DNA from 4 places in the Kitasatospora sp. NPDC032150 genome. Region 1 is predicted to be linked to each of the others. Evidence: riboswitches for the same ligand, from Rfam matches in the RefSeq annotation. Region 1 holds a riboswitch; each other region holds the start of a gene.
What was found. A riboswitch is a leader RNA that binds a small molecule or an ion and turns the genes downstream of it on or off. The one in region 1 is predicted to bind cyclic di-AMP.
Positions count from the first base shown of each region.

Region 1 (4,096 bases):
GTGCTCGCCCTGCTGCTGGCGATGCCGAACCTCTGGACGCTCGGCATCGCGGCGGGCAGCGGCAGCGCAGCACACGCCGGAGAGCGGGTGATGGACGTCCGGGCGCCCTGGTTCCGCGGCTCGACCCTGATCGGCGCGATCATCGCGGGGGTGATCTTCGTGGGACTGATGGTCTTCACCCGTGCACGCTGGCCCGGCCGTGGCAGGAAGCCCGGCAAGGGCAGGGGCAACGGCAAGGACCACGGCGAGGGTGCGGCAGACGAACCGGGCAGCGCCGGGTGACCGCCTCTCAGCCCTCCTCGGCGGCGGGCCGCCGCCCCTGGCCGACCCGGTGCGCGTCGGCGGCGTCGCCGGTACGCGCCTCGGTACGGCGGCCGGTGGACAGGTAGTCGCGGACGGTCAACTCAACCGCGTCCTGCGGACTCCTGGTGCCGGACAGCAGCATCGCCTCGATCGCCAGATCGCTGTCGAGACTGACGGTGACCTTCGTCATGGCGTTCCCCTTCCCGTGGCTGCAGGCGCAACCGACGTTAGAGGGTGGGGAACCGAGCCACCAGCCCGCGCGGCACACGGGTTTTCCGAGCATCTGATGCGGTGCCCGCCCGCGGCGGGGGAACCACGAGCGGGCGGGGGACCACGAGTGGGCGGGAACCGTGTGACCGAGCCGCCCCGTGCACACGGGATCCCGTGAGGCCGCTGTCCCCGGCGCCGACCAGAGCACCGGGGACAGCGGCCTCACGCGGAGAGCCGGGACCGTCAGACGCGGCCGGCGAAGTCCGGGGCGTAGTTGGCGATGGTCTCGATCTTCACGCCCGCCTTCGGGTTGGCAGCCTCGACGTACTTGCCGGCACCGATGTAGATGGCGACGTGGTAGACACCCGAGTTGCTGCCGTTGTTGGACCAGAACAGCAGGTCGCCCGGCTGCAGGTTGTCCAGCGACACCTTGGTGGTGACGTCGGCCTGGTCGGCGGCGACGCGCGGCAGCGAGATGCCGGCCTGGCGGTAGGCGGCCTGGGTCAGACCGGAGCAGTCCCAGCCGCCGTCGCTGCTGCCGCCGTAGACGTAGGCCTGGCCGACCTTGGAGAGCGCGAAGTTGACCGCGGCGGCCTTGCTGCCGGTCGCGGCCGGAGCCGGGGTGGCGGGCTTGGCCGGAGCCGGCGCCGGAGCCGGGGTGCTGGAGCTGCTCGGCTTGGCAGCCGGCTTCTGGGTGTCCTGCTTCGGCGCGGCGGCCGAGGTGCTGCCGAGCGCCAGCTGCTGGCCGGGGAAGATCATGTCCGGACCCTGGGTCAGCACCGACTTGTTGAGGTCGTACAGCTTCTGCCAGCCGCCGTCGACGTTGTTCTTGGTGGCGATGGACGACAGCCAGTCGCCCGCCACCACGGTGTACTTGGCGCCGTTCGCGGCCTGCGGGGCGGCGGTCGGGGCGCTCTTCGGCGTGGCGGCCGGAGCCGGGGTGGCCGGGGCGGTGGCCGGCGCCGGGGTGGCGGCAGGCGCGGAGGTGTCGACCTGGGCAGGAGCGCTGTCCTTGGTCAGACCGGCCTTGACCGAGCAGACCGGCCAGGCGCCGGGGCCCTGCGAGGCGAGGACCTTTTCGGCGACGGCGATCTGCTGCGCCTTGGTCGCCAGGTTGGCCTGCGGGGCGTACTGGGTGCCACCGAAGGCGGCCCAGGTGGAGGCGGTGAACTGCAGGCCACCGTAGAAGCCGTTGCCGGTGTTGATGCTCCAGTTGCCGCCACTCTCGCACTGGGCGACCTTGTCCCAGGTGGAGACGGAAGCGGCGGAGGCACCGGAGGCGGCGAGGGCGGGGATCGACAGGCCGAGACCGACCACACCCGTGGCGGCGATCAGACGGCGGGCACGCTTGTTGGCGTTGATGGGCAGCATGAAGGTGCGTTCCTCTCCCACGCCTGCGAGGTGAGCTGTCGGATTCGGGCTGGAGTTGCCCGGCCGTGCTGCGCACGGCTTCACCCCTAGCCCGGAACCGGCCGAATACTGGCCGGCTCTCGGGCGACTTACCTGGTTCCCCCGCCCCTGCCGTCGGTGCGTTCTGCGGTGCCAGCTGCTCCGGCGGCAGGACTCGGCGTTCCGGAAGAGCTGGGTCCGTGTGTCAACGAACGGAGAGCACGTTAAGCAGACTTAAGTTGAATCCGCAAACACCTGTGAGTTCCCTCACAGGCTATTCGCGGATTATTCAAGATCGAATGCGCACCGGCATTTCCAGGAAATCCGATGGGACTCTTTCAGGTGTGCGGCCGGAGTGGGTATCTGCTCCCCTTTCAGGTGATGCCGTGGCATTCCCGGGGGTTCGGGCGACCGGTTGTGAAGGTTCTGAAAAGCCCCCGAGGGGGAGTGGGGTCCGGGTCAATGGGGCCCACGGAGGGGTCGGTGGCAAATGTCCGAGTTGTGAGCCAATGGGGCAAATGTCATGCAAGGTTCGCCAATTGGCCACCCGGCTCCGGCCCTACGGCCCCGGGAGCCCGCGCCCCGCTCGATCTGGGCCGAGCGGGGCGCGGACCCGCGGGGGCCCCGGAAACGCCGAGAGGCCCCTCGCGGGGGCCTCTCGTACGGTCTTGTCGGGTGCTCAGTCGGCGGGCTGCTCCGCGACGGGGGCCGGGGCCTCACCCGGGCCCGGGATGTTGAGCGCGGCCAGGTAGGTGGACGCGATCAGCTGACCGACGGTCGGGTAGGCGCCGAGCGGGGCTGCGCTCGGGCAGCCGGTCTCCTCGGCTGCCGCGGCCAGCAGCTCGGGGTCGGCCTCGGGGCCGATCACCAGCGGGGCCAGTGCGGGACGCTGGGAGCCGGTGGCCTTCAGGTGCTCGACCGCGGCGGCGACCGAACCCGGCGCGTCCAGGGCGGCGGCCACCACGGGTACCGCGAGCCGGGCGGCCAGCAGTACGCCGGTGATCCCGGCTGCCGCGGCGGACTCCTCGCCGCCGACGGTGGTCAGGACCACGCCGTCCGCCGCAGTGGTGATGGCGAACAGGCGCGCCCGGTCGGCGCGGGCCAGGCCGGCCTCGGAGAGCCGTACGTGCACCGCCTCGGCCAGCAGTGGGTGCGGGCCGAGCACATCGGTGACGGTCGCCCCGGTCTCCCCGGCCAGCTTGTGCAGGGAGGTCAGGAAGCCGTGCGGACCGGCCAGTAGCGGAATCACGACCGGCGCGGGCATGCCCGCCTCGGCGGCCTGGGCGAGTACCTCGGCCACGGTCGGGGCGGCCTGGCCGTCGCCGGTCGCGAGGTCCTCCGTCGTGTCGGCGTCGGCCTGTTCGCCGGTCAGGTAGCCGGCCGCGGTCTCGATGCCGGGCTGCTCGCCGCGCACGATGGAGAGCAGTTCCTCGACTATCGGGCTCGCCTCGGGCCCGGCCGAGGCGGGGACGGCAAGCACCAGTGCCGGGGAACCGGCCGGGATCTCGGGGCGCTCGGGACGGCGGTGGCGCCCCCGCGCACGGGAGCCTGGAGTGCGGACGGGCAGTGGCGCGCCCGGGATGGCTGCGGTGCTCATGGCGGAGATCGTAAGACATTCGGCAGGCAGGACTGCATCCGGATCCCCAGAGTGGGCACCGAGCCCGCGCGAAATCGGGACAATTGCCATCAAATTACCCAATCCTTGCTGACGACCTGTCGCTTCGCGCAACCGAAAAGCAGTCAGCTGCCGTCCTGGGTGACGTGCCTCACAGGTGATCCCGGGGTGCGGTGTGGGTGTTCGGCGCCGGGCGCACGAAGATCAACACGATGGCGCGAGCCCAGTACGGGCAGTCATCGGGCGAACTGTGATTCGCTGGGCTATGTCCACTTACGTTCCGTCAAAGCCGGATCAAGTGGAGTGGTTGGCACACATTCCGACACGCTTGACTGCACGGGCAATGTCCCGTGCTGATGCACGTGCACTGGAGCTATCATCGCGTCAAGTAGGGCGTAAGCCCGGCAGGTCGGGAGAATTCGGTGCAGGAGATGCAGGAAACGTACAACGGCATGGCGGCTGCGGACCTCGAAGGCGTGGTGTGGCAGAAGAGCCGGCACAGCAATTCGCAGGGTAACTGCGTCGAGTTCGCCGCTCTGCCGGGCGGTGAGGTGGCGATGCGCAACTCGCGCTTCCCCG
Region 1 covers NZ_JBVIMH010000012.1:192,279-196,374, forward strand. Annotated here, with positions in the region: gene ACZ5ON_RS16890 (hypothetical protein) at 1-282, shown strand, start outside; gene ACZ5ON_RS16895 (hypothetical protein) at 290-493, opposite strand; gene ACZ5ON_RS16900 (transglycosylase family protein) at 757-1,905, opposite strand; cyclic di-AMP (ydaO/yuaA leader) riboswitch at 1,890-2,062, opposite strand; gene ACZ5ON_RS16905 (sirohydrochlorin chelatase) at 2,582-3,499, opposite strand; gene ACZ5ON_RS16910 (DUF397 domain-containing protein) at 3,949-4,096, shown strand, end outside.

Region 2 (4,096 bases), on a different contig from region 1:
GATTGCCGACAAGGGGCGTGCACCGCCCATCGGTCCTACAGCGGCTCCACAGACCTGACTTTCCGCCAGTTTGGCGGTAGGCCGGCCCGAAGCTCGACTGCCGCCCTACTTAAACGTGATCAAGCTATCACGTTAAGTGACAATTTGAGGCTGGGTCGTGCTCCACCTTGGTAGCAGGATGCCGATTTCTGATCGGAGTTCCGATGCCTCTCCCGGCTGGGGTCGGGGGCTTCCCCGGAGGCGTCGGATGAAGTGGCCGGATTCGTCGCACCTGAGAGCGTCGAAGTCTGCGGCGGAAATGCTTGTAGCACGTTGGCTCCGCAGCGATTCCAATGGGTCGATTCCGCTCAACAGGTGGTCCCACCGGCCCGGAGACCGTTGTCAGCGGGGACCGCTACGGTCCGTCGGGCACGGCACGATGCGCGAGTACGCGGAGGAGGCGGTACTGGGCCGCCGCCACTGGATGTTCTGGTGGGACTGAGCGGGGCCGATCCTCCGCTGGCCGGAGCCACCGGGACAACCAACTTCCGTGCGGAGGGCTGGCCTCATCGGCCGGCTCAGGTGTCCCCTTCGGGCGGACCGTCGGCCCGGACGACAGGAGCGCCCCGCAGCGGAGCCGACGTCCTGAGTCGTCAACTCCGGTGCGGGGCGCTCCGGGTGTCAGTGCTGCTGCAGGTTCAGCGACTGGCCGGGAAGGATCAGATTGGGGTTGGCGCCGATGACCGCCTTGTTGTCCTCGTAGATGTGCTGCCAGCCGGTGAGCTTGTGCGACTCGGCGATAGCGGAGAGGGTGTCGCCGTGTTCGACGGTGTAGGACTGCGGAGCCGCCGGGGTGTTCGCAGCCGAGGGGGCGGACGGCGAGGCGGGCGCGGTGGGGGAGCCCGGTGTCACGGTCGTGGCGGTAGGGCCGGAACTCGCGGTGGGAGTGCCAGGAAGCTGCGGGGTGCCGGTCGCGGAGCCGGGGGCGGGGGTGCCGGTCGCCGGCATCGAGGGGGTGGCCCCCGTCGTCGGGACGCCCGGCTGCGCCGGCTGCGAGGTGCCCGGAGCCGCCGGGCTCGGCGAGGTGGTGCCGGTGCCGGCGCTCGGCTGGGCGGTGGCCGCCGCGTTGTCCATGTGCTTGATGTAGACGTCGTGCTGGACGGTCCAGTGCCAGACGCCGTTGTCCTGGTACCAGTACACGCCGGCGGCCGGGTCGTAGCCCGCGCGGCCGGGGAAGGCCGGAGCCGGAGTGCCGGGCGGAGTGGTGTCGATGCCGGCGGAGGGCGCGCTCGGAGTGGGGGTGGCCGCCGGGGCGTCAGGCGCGGGCGCCGGCGTGGGCGTGGCCGAAGCTTGCGAACCGGGCGCGGTACCGGCCTTGTCGCCGTCATCGTTCTGACGGCCCTTGTCGCCGTCATCGTGGCGGCCGCCCTTGCCGCCCCCATCGGTCAGACCGGCCTGGGCGGCGCACGTGGGCCAGAGGCCGGTGCCGGAGTCCGCGAGGACCTGCTCGGCCACGGCTATCTGCTGGCTCCTGGTGGCGTGGTCGGGCTCGGCGGCGTACTTGTCACCACCGTGCGAGACCCAGGCGCGCTGCGTCAGGCCGAGGCCGCCGTAGTGGCCCTGGCCGTCGTCAGCGCTCCAGTTGCCGCCGGTCTCGCACTGGGCCACGGCGTCCCAGGTCTTGACGGGCGCGGCGTGTGCCCCGGCAGCGGTGAGTAGCGGGAGCGCCAGACCCACGCTCGCCACGCCGGCGGCGGCGATGGCGCGGTCGGCCTGGGTGGGACGGCGGTGGCGGCCGGAACCGGAAAAGACCACGGAACATTCCTCTCCGTACGCCTACGAGGTGAGCTGTCGGGTTCGGACCGGGAGGTGGCCCGGCCGCGTGGGTACGCGGCTTCACCCCAAGCCGTGGGGGGCGGCGACTGACCTGGTTCCCCCGCTCCTGCCCAGGGTGTGCTCGATGTCCCGGAGCGCGAATGGGCAGGACTCGGCGTACTGCGTCCGGGAGTCCGCAACGGCGAACTGCAGGGAGATTAGAGGGATCATCACCTGGATAACAAGCCCGCATCCGGTACATCACACAAAAATCACGACATTCGTCCAGCCTCCCTCTGGACTCCGGGCCGGCCGCCACACCCCCCCCGAGCCCGGAGTCGGCTCCGCTGCCTATGCGAGTACTCCGCCGCCGTCCACGGTGGCCGTCGTGCTGGGCTGCCCGCGCCCCGACGTCGTGCACCGCCCGATCACCGGTATCGCCCTGCAACGGGTCCGCCTCGTCTGGCGCGGGATGCGTACCTCACTGCTGATCGAGGAGTTCGCCGTGGGGCGCGCGAACGGCTCTGAGCGGCGCGCGGATCAGCGTGGGCGACCACGTACTTCGGAAGTGTGCGGTCACGCTGGTCCACGCGCCCCTCAGCGGACGTGACGGATCGGGCGGTGCTCAGCGGGTCTCGCGGTACAGCCGCTCGAAGTCGCCAACCAGGGCTGCCGGCGACGGCAGTTCGTTGATCTCGTCCTGCAGGGCGGCGGCCGCGTCGCGCAGGGTCTTGTCGTCGAGCAGCCGGGTGAGCAGCGCGGCGTCCACCGAGTCGCCCTCCGAACGCAGCGCGTACCCCTTGGCCTCGGCGGCGTCCGCGTTGATGAAGTGGTCGGCGCCCTGCGGCAGGATCAGCTGCGGCACGCCGGCGACGGCGGCGGTGAGCATGGTCCCGGAACCACCGTGGTGGATCACGGCGTCGCTGACGTCGAGGAGCTCGGCCAGCGGCGTCCACGGGAGCGGACGGATGTTGTCGGGCAGGGTGCCCAGCGGGCTCAGGTCGGCGCTGCCGACGGCGAGCAGGAAGTCCGCGTCGACCTCGGCGGCCTGCTCGGTGAGCCAGGCGATCGGGTTGACACCGGCGTACTCGGTGAGCACCGTACCCAGGGTGACTGCGATCCGGCGCCGCTCACCGCGGCCGACGAGATCGGAGGGGATGACACCGCCGCCGTTGAAGGGGACGTAGCGGACCCGCCAGCCGCCACCGTCACCGCCGAGCGAGGCCGGTACCACGTCGATCACGGTGCGCTCGCCGGGACCGGCCACCCCGTGGGCCTGGTAGTCGGCGGAGAGGATCTCGGCGAGCCGGTCGAGCATCGGAAGGCCGGGCATCACGCCGAAGTTGTGGACCAGGGTAGGTATGCCAAGCTTGGCCGCGACCAGTGGGGCGGCGGATGCGAAGGGCTCCATGACCATGATGTCCGGGCGCCACTCGGTGGCGACCCGCAGCAGTCCGTCGATGGCGACCCGGCCGTGCTCGGCGAAGCCGAGGGCGGCGAGTTCGAGGATCTCCTCCTGAGTGCGGTCCTTGGCTACGTACTTCGGCTCGTCCTTGGTGATCCGCTGGAAGGCCTCGCCGATGCCGGTGCCGTCGCCGACCTCGACCACCGGCAGTCCGGTGTTGCACAGCGTCTCCAGCGGAGCCGAGCCGGCGAACAGGACCTGGTGCCCGGCCGAGCGCAGGGCCTGCGCGGTCGGAATCATCGGGAAGATGTGCCCAGCCGCAGCCGGGGCGGTGAACAGGACGCGCATGTGGATGACTCCTTGCGTTTGCATGGAAGTTCAGATCTGACATTACGTCAAACGAGTGATCTGAGTGTCCGATTTTCGAACATGGGGGAACCCGGAAAACCCCCGAGGGCTCTCGACGGGCAGGGGAGGGTCCGGCGCCGGCCGTGAACCACGGTCGAGGGCGGCTCGGACTCTTGCTCAACCACCATGCGCTGCAGTGCTCTTGACTGCATAGCGTCCCTCCCCCGATTTTCACTGAACAGCCTGTCTTTCATCGGACAAACTGTCAAGTGATTGTAGGATCAGCGCCCATGGCTACCCGTAAATACGACCAGCGCCTGAGAGCCGAAGCCTCGGAGGAGACCCGCCGCCGCATCCTCGACGCGGTGTACACCTGCCTCCGCGAGGCCCCGGCCGAGCCGGTCGCCCTGGACAAGGTCGCCAGACTCGCCCGTGTCTCCCGCTCGACCGTCTACCTGGTGTTCGGTTCGCGCGGAGGCCTGTTCGCCGCTTTCGCCGAAGACCTCCTGGACCGCGGCGGGTTCTCCCGGATGCTGGAGGCGACGGCCC
Region 2 covers NZ_JBVIMH010000005.1:151,933-156,028, reverse strand. Annotated here, with positions in the region: gene ACZ5ON_RS08760 (transglycosylase family protein) at 661-1,794, opposite strand; cyclic di-AMP (ydaO/yuaA leader) riboswitch at 1,799-1,943, opposite strand; gene ACZ5ON_RS08755 (nucleotide disphospho-sugar-binding domain-containing protein) at 2,420-3,547, opposite strand; gene ACZ5ON_RS08750 (TetR/AcrR family transcriptional regulator) at 3,838-4,096, shown strand, end outside.
Region 2: it holds a riboswitch for cyclic di-AMP, as region 1 does, so the genes downstream of both, ACZ5ON_RS08760 (transglycosylase family protein) here and ACZ5ON_RS16900 (transglycosylase family protein) in region 1, are expected to answer to the same signal.

Region 3 (4,096 bases), on a different contig from region 1:
CTCGTCCTCCTGGGGCGCTTGCGGCAGCGCGGCGTACCGGCGCGGGTGGCGGCCCGCGTAGTCCAGGTAGGCCGCCAGCAGGGCCTCGACCGCCTCGTCCCGACTGCGCCCCAGCACCGCCGCAGCCAGCTGCTCGGCCAGTTCCTCGGTGACCCGGACGGCGATCAGCCGGCGCAGTTCGGCCAGGCCGCCGCTGACGTGTTTGTACAGGGACGGGGTGGCGACGCCCGCGCGGGCGGCCACGGCGGCCAGGGTGAGGGCCTCGGGGCCCTCCTCGTCGATCAGTTCGAGGGCGTGGCCCACGACGGCGGCGGGGGTGAGTCCGACCCGGGGCATCAGGCGACCTCGTGCAGGAAGGGGAGCAGGGCGTCGGCGGTGGCCTCGGGGAACTCCGCCATCGGGTAGTGCCCGGCACCGTCGATCATCACCTTACGGCCACTCAGTGCGGCGGCCTGCCGGTCGGCGAGCGCGGCCGGGTCGGGGAAGTCGACGTCCTTACTGCCCATGATCACCAGGGCCGGGCAGCGTACCGCCGCCGCCGACCCGGCGGCGATGGAGTCGCCTTCCAGCTGGCCCCGGGTGGCGGCCTTCCGGCCGGGGGTGCGCAGCGCCGCCACCAGGTGGGCCCGGTGGCTCTCGAAGTCGACGGGCCTGCGCGAGGGGTAGTAGTACCGCTGGGCGGAGCCCCATATGCCGGGGAAGGCCAGCACCAGCGGGGCCAGTGCCTTCATCAGTGCCCGCTGGAAGGCGTTCGGCGAGTGTTCCAAGAAGGCGTCGATCACCGCGATCCCGGCGACCCGCTCGGGAGCGGCCCCGGCCGCCTTGGCCACGGTGGCGCAGGTGTACGAGTGGCCGACCAGGACGGCCCGTGCGACGCCCAGGTGGTCCAGCAGGGCGAGCACGTCGTGCGCGACCGCACCGGGGGAGTAGTCGTCCCAGGCGATCGAGGACTCGCCGAAGCCGCGCGGGTCCATGGTGATCACCCGGTGGCCAGCCGCGGTGAGCAGCGGCCGCAGGAGCCGGTACAGGGCACGGGATTCGAGCATCCCGGGCAGCAGCACCACGGGGGCGCCGCCGGCGGTGGTGCCGCTGTCGTCGAACGCGATCCTGCCGCCGGGGACGTCGAGGAACCGGGTGTCGGGGTGCTGGGTGCCGGGCATGGTGAGCCTCCGCAGTGGTGTCGCTGCTTTCTGTAGCCAAAAAGCTATGGCTAATAGCTTTAGCCGTCAAGGGGCTGCGGTGACTGCGGTGACTGCACTCGCGGACTCCGGCGGGGTGCTCGCCGTCCGGGGCCTTCCGGGCATTGGCGCTCCGGGGTCGTGCGATACGGTGCGGCTGACCGCCGAACCCGAACCTGAGGGGCCGTCATGCCGTTCATCAACGTCAAGCAGCTGGCCGGCCGCACCGAGGAGCAGAAGGCCGAGATCGCCCGCGAGCTCACCGAGGCGTACGCCCGGGCGACCGGCGTGCAGCCGGAGAGCATCTGGGTGGCGATCGAGGAGGTGCCGCGCGAGAACTGGGCGATCGCCGGTACGACCTTCGCCGAGCGGGACCGCCGGGCCCAGGGCTGATTCCCCTGGTGGATAACGGGCTGTCATGGGGCGATCTGGTCAATAGTCACAAATCGCCCATTGCGCCTCAGGAGCCAAGGACTTCACCAGGCGTGCAGCTTGGAATCATGGCCTTCTCGGATTAACGTTTGATAACGCAGCGCGGTCGGCAACGCCGTACCCGAACGGCACCGTGCGCCGTCGCCCAATCCCCAAGATCCGCCCCGTGGGTGGGTCCGGGAGCCGGGGAACCACGTTCCTGGGGTGAATCGGGTGGGCCCGCCCACTCGTAGGAGACCTTCCTGCTCCGAACCCGTCAGCTAACCCGGTCGGCGCGAAGGAAGGAAAGGAGCGCGCCCGGTGGCGTCCTTGTCGCACAGCCCTGCCAACCTCGGGGTCGGCAGCGTCGGGGTCGGCACCCAGCTGCTCGACCTTCCGCCGGAACCGGCCGCCGACGCCGACGGTGCGGCCCGGCACCGGATGCCCCGCCAGTCGCGCAGCGGCTCGCTGCTCGGCGTGACCGCGATGGCCGCCGGACTCGGCGCCACCGGCTTCGCCACCGCAGGACCGGCCGCCGCGGCCACCGCCACCCAGCCGCCCGCCCCCGCGCCGGCCTTCTCCGTCCCCGACACGGCCTCGGACCACGTCCTGGCCGCCGACCCCGGACTCACCCTCACCGCCCGAATCCAGCAGCAGGCCGACGGAGAGCGCACCAGCGCGGAGGAGGCCGCCCGGCTGGCCGCCGCCCAGGAGGCCGAGGCCAAGCGGGCCGTCCAGCAGGCCGAGGCCCAGGCCGTCGAGGAGCGCGCCCGGCTCGGCACCCTCCGGCCGCCGGTCGACGGCCACACGCTCGCGGCGCGGTTCGACCAGGCCGGTTCGCACTGGTCCCAGCCGCACACCGGCCTGGACTTCGCCGCCCGCACCGGCACCCCGGTCACCGCCGTCGGTGCGGGCACCGTCACCGCGGCCGGCTGGTCCGGCGCGTACGGCTACCGGGTGATCCAGACCCTGCCCGACGGCACCGAGATCTGGTACTGCCACCTCTCCGCCATCTCCGCCGTGTCCGGACGGGTCACCGCGGGCACCCAGCTCGGCCGGGTCGGCGCCACCGGGCACTCCCGCGGCCTGCCGTCGGGCGTGCCCCTCGGCCCCCACGTCCACCTGGAGGTCCGCCCCGCCGGGGGCGCCCCGGTCGACCCGCTGGCCTGGTTCCACTCCCACGGCCTCCAGCCGTAACGGCCCCAGGCCGCCGGGCGTGCCCCGGCCCCCCGGCCGGGCCCGGTGCACCCTGGTGCCGGGGCACGGTGCGGCGGGTCGCCGGGCGTACGGCGGCCGGCCGGTCAGGCGTCCGTGCCCGCCACGTACTCCTCGATCTCCGCCGTCTCCGGCTCCGGCGCCAGGTCCGCGAACTCCGTCACCAGCAGCTCGGGCAGCCCCGGTACCGTCCACTCCCCGCACAGCCGCAGCGCCTCCGCCGCCACCGCCGCCTCGAAGCTCTCGAAGTCACCGGCGAGTTCGTCGGGCATCGGCAGGCCCAGCGCGTTCCGCCCGGCCAGGTTGCGGTAGCTGCGCTGCATCAGCCGGTTCTCCAGCAGCAGTCGTGCCCCGTCGGTGGCCATCCCCACCGAGAGCACCCGCGCCCGGTTCCAGCCCTCGTCCCCCCGCACCGGCTCCATCGGCCCCAGCTCCTCCAGCCAGGCGAAGCGCGCGATCCGCTGGTCCTCCGTCAGCGCGCGGAACTCCTCCAGCCAGACCCGTACGGCCGCCGCGTCGCCGACGTCCACACCGTCCGCGCGCAGCAGCAGCGTGTACAGCCGGGGCCAGGTCAGCAGGTGCGGCCGGCGCAGCAGGTCGCAGAGCAGCTCGCCCTGCCACTCGGCCTCCGCGTGCAGCCTGGCGTGCCGCTTGGCGTTCAGTCGCCGGGCCGCCCGCTGATGATCGATCAGCAGTCGCACGGCCCGCCCGTACGCCTCCGGCTCGGCCGCGGGCTGTACGTACAGGTAGAGCTGCTCGTACAGCAGCTGCTCCAGCAGCGGCGAACTCAGCTCGGGGAAGCCCTCGTGCATCGGTGCGTCGCCGAGCTCCAGCAGGGTGAGCACCGTCCGCAGCGCCTCTTCGGGCACCGGCTCGTACCCGTGCTCGGCCGCCCAGGCGAGCAGATCGGTGGTGCGGGTACCCGGGGTGAGCTGCAGATCGTGGTTCACGCTACGTACCGTAGCCGGTGCCCGGGGGTACGGCCTCCGTGCGGGCGCCGCACCCGTGGCCGGGGCCCGCTGTAGGGTCGGACGGCATGGAGCCAGAACCGGGACCGGCCGGGCCGGGACGGGCCGTGCTGCTGGCCGGCCCGCGCCTCGCCCTCCGCGAGTTCCACCACACGCCCCGCGACGTGGACGCCCTGCACGCCGTCTTCGGCGACCCGGAGGCCGCCAGGTACCTACCCTTCGAACCGCGCGACCGTGAGACGTGCGCCGACCAGATCGAGCTCTACGTCGAACAGGCCGAGGCCGAGCCGCGCACCGTCTACCGGCTCGCCGTCACCGTGCTCG
Region 3 covers NZ_JBVIMH010000006.1:21,540-25,635, reverse strand. Annotated here, with positions in the region: gene ACZ5ON_RS09450 (TetR/AcrR family transcriptional regulator) at 1-336, opposite strand, end outside; gene ACZ5ON_RS09445 (alpha/beta fold hydrolase) at 336-1,160, opposite strand; gene ACZ5ON_RS09440 (tautomerase family protein) at 1,368-1,571, shown strand; cyclic di-AMP (ydaO/yuaA leader) riboswitch at 1,743-1,899, shown strand; gene ACZ5ON_RS09435 (M23 family metallopeptidase) at 1,911-2,786, shown strand; gene ACZ5ON_RS09430 (hypothetical protein) at 2,891-3,754, opposite strand; gene ACZ5ON_RS09425 (GNAT family N-acetyltransferase) at 3,841-4,096, shown strand, end outside.
Region 3: it holds a riboswitch for cyclic di-AMP, as region 1 does, so the genes downstream of both, ACZ5ON_RS09435 (M23 family metallopeptidase) here and ACZ5ON_RS16900 (transglycosylase family protein) in region 1, are expected to answer to the same signal.

Region 4 (4,096 bases), on a different contig from region 1:
AGCCCGGTGCACCGCACCACGCTGCCGAGCGGGGTGGAGGCCTGGCTGGTCACCCGGTACGCGGACGCCCGGCAGGCGCTGGCGGACGGCAGACTGTCCAAAAACCCCGCCCACCACAGCGAGCAGGCGCACCGCAGCGGCCGGGTCGGGATCCCGGGGGAGCGGCAGGCCGACCTGATGACCCACCTGCTGAACATCGACCCGCCGGACCACACCCGACTGCGCCGGCTGGTGTCGAAGGCGTTCACCCCGCGCCGGGTGGCCGAGTTCGAGCCGAGGGTGCAGCAGCTGACGGACCGGCTGATCGACGGCTTCGCCGCACGCGGTTCGGCCGACCTGATCCACGAGTTCGCCTTTCCGCTCCCCATCTACGCGATCTGCGACCTGCTGGGCGTCCCGCCGGAGGACCAGGACGACTTCCGGGACTGGGCCGGCATGATGATCCGCCACCACGGCGGCCAACGCGGCGGCGTGGGCCGGGCGGTGAAGCGGATGCGCTCGTACCTGGCCGAGTTGATCCACCGCAAGCGGGCCGACCTCGGCGACGACCTGATCTCCGGCCTGATCCGGGCCAGTGACCACGGCGAGCACCTCACCGAGAACGAGGCCGCCGCGATGGCCTTCATCCTCCTCTTCGCAGGCTTCGAGACCACCGTCAACCTGATCGGCAACGGTCTGTACGCGCTGCTGCGCGACCCGGGGCAGCGCGCGCTGCTGCAGGAGTCCGTGGCACGCGGCGAGAAGGAGCTGCTGGCCACCGGGGTGGAGGAACTGCTGCGCTACGACGGGCCGGTGGAGCTGGCCACCTGGCGGTTCGCGACCAGTCCGCTGACCATCGGCGGGGTGGAGATCCCGGTCGGCGACCCGGTGCTGGTGGTGCTGGCGGCCGCGGACCGCGACCCGGCCAGGTTCGCTGCGGAGAACACGCTCGATCTGGCCCGGAAGGACAACCCGCACCTGGGATTCGGACACGGCATCCACTACTGCATCGGCGCTCCGCTGGCCCGGCTGGAAGGCCAGATCGCGCTGGCGACCCTGCTGACCCGGCTGCCCGACCTGACCCTTGCCGCCGACCCCGCAGAACTGCGCTGGCGCGGTGGTCTGATCATGCGTGGCCTGCGCGAACTCCCGGTTTCCTTTACCGCGCGACAGGGCTGATCTTCCCCGTAATCCGGAAGTCATTCTCGGGATTTCGGTGAGATGTGCCACATGGTCCGCGCCGCCTTCCGGACACCCGGCAAGCCGGGCGTGTCGGGCTGACGGCGTGTCGGATGTGTCCTGATTCGCCGATCTGTGAATGCGCATCAAACCGGACAAATCTGCATCGTCTGTAAGCACATATAAACACAACGTAATTCCCGTGTGATGTACGGGATATGAGCTTGTGATTGGTGCGACGGTATGCGTAGTCTCCGATGAGTTCGCTGCTGCGAACCCCGTTGCGCGGAACGCCAAACCTTGCCCATCGCGCCTCGGGACACCGACCAGAACCCTTGGGCAAGGGCGGGGGACCCAGGTTTCGTCGCCGTTCCCACGGCTTGGGGTGAAGCCGCGTCGGCAGGGCAGGAAGCGTTCCTGTCCCGCTCGCCGCGGCCGGGCCAACCTCCCGGTCCGAACCCGACAGCTCACCTCGCAGGCGTGCGGAGAGGACACCTTCATGCTGTTCACCGGTTCGGGCCGTCATCGTCGCAAGACCCAGGCCGAGAAGGCCATCGCCGCCGCCGGTGTGGCCGGCGTCGGTCTCGCGCTGCCGCTGCTCACCGCCACCGGCGCACACGCCGCCTCCGTGCCGACCTGGGACAAGGTCGCCGACTGCGAGAGCGGCGGCGACTGGAGCATCAACACCGGCAATGGCTTCTACGGCGGACTCCAGTTCACCTCCAGCACCTGGAAGGCCTACGGCGGCGGCCAGTACGCGAGTCAGGCCAACCAGGCGAGCAAGGGCCAGCAGATCGCGATCGCCGAGAAGGTCCTCGCCTCGCAGGGGCCCGGCGCCTGGCCGGTCTGCTCCGTCAAGGCGGGTCTGTCCAGGGGTGGTTCGGCCGCCGACGTGGACACCGGCAGCCACACCCGCAGCTCCGGCTCGGGCTCCTCGGGCTCCTCGGGCTCCTCGAGCTCCTCGGGCAGCAAGAGCAGCACCAAGAGCTACAAGAGCCAGTCCTCCCAGGACGCTTCGCGCACGGCCGCCACTCCGTCCTTCCCGGGCAAGGCCGGCTACGACGCCGAGTCGGGCAAGTACTGGTACCAGAAGAGCGGCGGCTGGTACTGGACCAGCCACCAGAGCATCTACGAGCAGTTCGCGGGCGGCGCCGCCGAGAAGGCCCCGGCGCAGAGCCCGGTGTCCGCCGCGGCCACCACGCAGAGCGCCGCCACCGGCGACTACACCGTCAAGGAGGGTGACACGCTGTCGGGCATCGCCCGGGCCCAGCACCTCTCCGGTGGCTGGCAGCACCTCTACGACGCCAACCGCGCCACCATCGGCGGCGACGCCAACCTGATCCTCCCCGGCCAGGTGCTGAAGCTGGGCTGACCCCAGGTGGCATGAGGGGCCGTTTCCGCCGCCGTCGCGGAAACGGCCCCACTTGTCGTGCTTGTGGTCATTCAGGTGAACTACCGACTGGTAGAGCGGCCACACGCTGAGACGGAGCCAAGGGCAGCGTGGCCCGGAGGCCCGGTGCGGTTAGGCTCTGGTCGTAACGACTCCGCAATCGTCCGCAGACTGCACCCCCTGTCCGTAGGACCTGCTTCCGCTAGGAGATGCCTCGTGCCGTCCATTGATGTCGTCGTAGCCCGTGAGATTCTCGACTCGCGCGGCAACCCCACGGTCGAGGTCGAGGTCGGCCTCGACGACGGCAGCACCGGTCGTGCCGCTGTCCCGTCCGGCGCCTCCACCGGCGCCTTCGAGGCCCTGGAGCTTCGTGACGGCGACAAGAACCGCTACTTCGGCAAGGGCGTGGAGAAGGCCGTCCTCGCCGTCATCGAGCAGATCGGCCCGGAGCTGGTCGGTTACGACGCCACCGAGCAGCGCCTGATCGACCAGGCCATGCTCGACCTGGACGCCACCCCGGACAAGTCCTCGCTCGGTGCCAACGCGATCCTGGGCGTCTCCCTCGCCGTGGCGCACGCCGCCTCCGAGGCCAGCGACCTGCCGCTGTTCCGCTACCTCGGCGGCCCGAACGCGCACGTGCTGCCGGTTCCGATGATGAACATCCTCAACGGCGGTTCGCACGCCGACTCCAACGTCGACATCCAGGAGTTCATGATCGCGCCGATCGGCGCCGAGTCGTTCTCCGAGGCCGTCCGCTGGGGCGTCGAGGTCTACCACACCCTCAAGGCCGTGCTGAAGGAGCGCGGCCTGTCCACCGGCCTGGGCGACGAGGGCGGCTTCGCCCCGAACCTGGACTCCAACCGCGAGGCCCTGGACCTCATCACCGAGGCCATCAAGAAGGCCGGCTACACCCCGGGCAAGGACATCGCCCTGGCCCTGGACGTCGCCGCCACCGAGTTCTACAAGGACGGCGCCTACCAGTTCGAGGGCAAGGCGCTCTCCTCCGCCGAGCTGATCGACTACTACGCCGACCTGGTCGCCAACTACCCGCTGGTCTCCATCGAGGACCCGCTGAACGAGGAGGACTGGGACGGCTGGAAGGCGATGACCGACAAGCTGGGCGACAAGGTGCAGCTGGTCGGTGACGACCTGTTCGTCACCAACCCGGCCCGCCTGGCCAAGGGCATCGAGACCGGCACCGCCAACGCGCTGCTGGTGAAGGTCAACCAGATCGGGTCGCTGACCGAGACCCTGGACGCCGTCGAGCTGGCCCAGCGCAACGGCTACCGCTGCATGATGTCGCACCGCTCCGGTGAGACCGAGGACGTCACCATCGCCGACCTGGCCGTCGCCACCAACTGCGGCCAGATCAAGACCGGTGCCCCGGCCCGCTCCGAGCGCGTCGCCAAGTACAACCAGCTGCTGCGCATCGAGGAGATCCTCGACGACGCCGCCGAGTACGCGGGCCGTTCGGCCTTCCCGCGCTTCCGCGCCGCGGAGTAGCAGGCACAGTACGCACGAGGGCTGGTCAGCGACGGCTGACACCTG
Region 4 covers NZ_JBVIMH010000011.1:104,272-108,367, forward strand. Annotated here, with positions in the region: gene ACZ5ON_RS15530 (cytochrome P450 family protein) at 1-1,158, shown strand, start outside; cyclic di-AMP (ydaO/yuaA leader) riboswitch at 1,473-1,653, shown strand; gene ACZ5ON_RS15535 (transglycosylase family protein) at 1,658-2,530, shown strand; gene eno (phosphopyruvate hydratase) at 2,765-4,051, shown strand.
Region 4: it holds a riboswitch for cyclic di-AMP, as region 1 does, so the genes downstream of both, ACZ5ON_RS15535 (transglycosylase family protein) here and ACZ5ON_RS16900 (transglycosylase family protein) in region 1, are expected to answer to the same signal.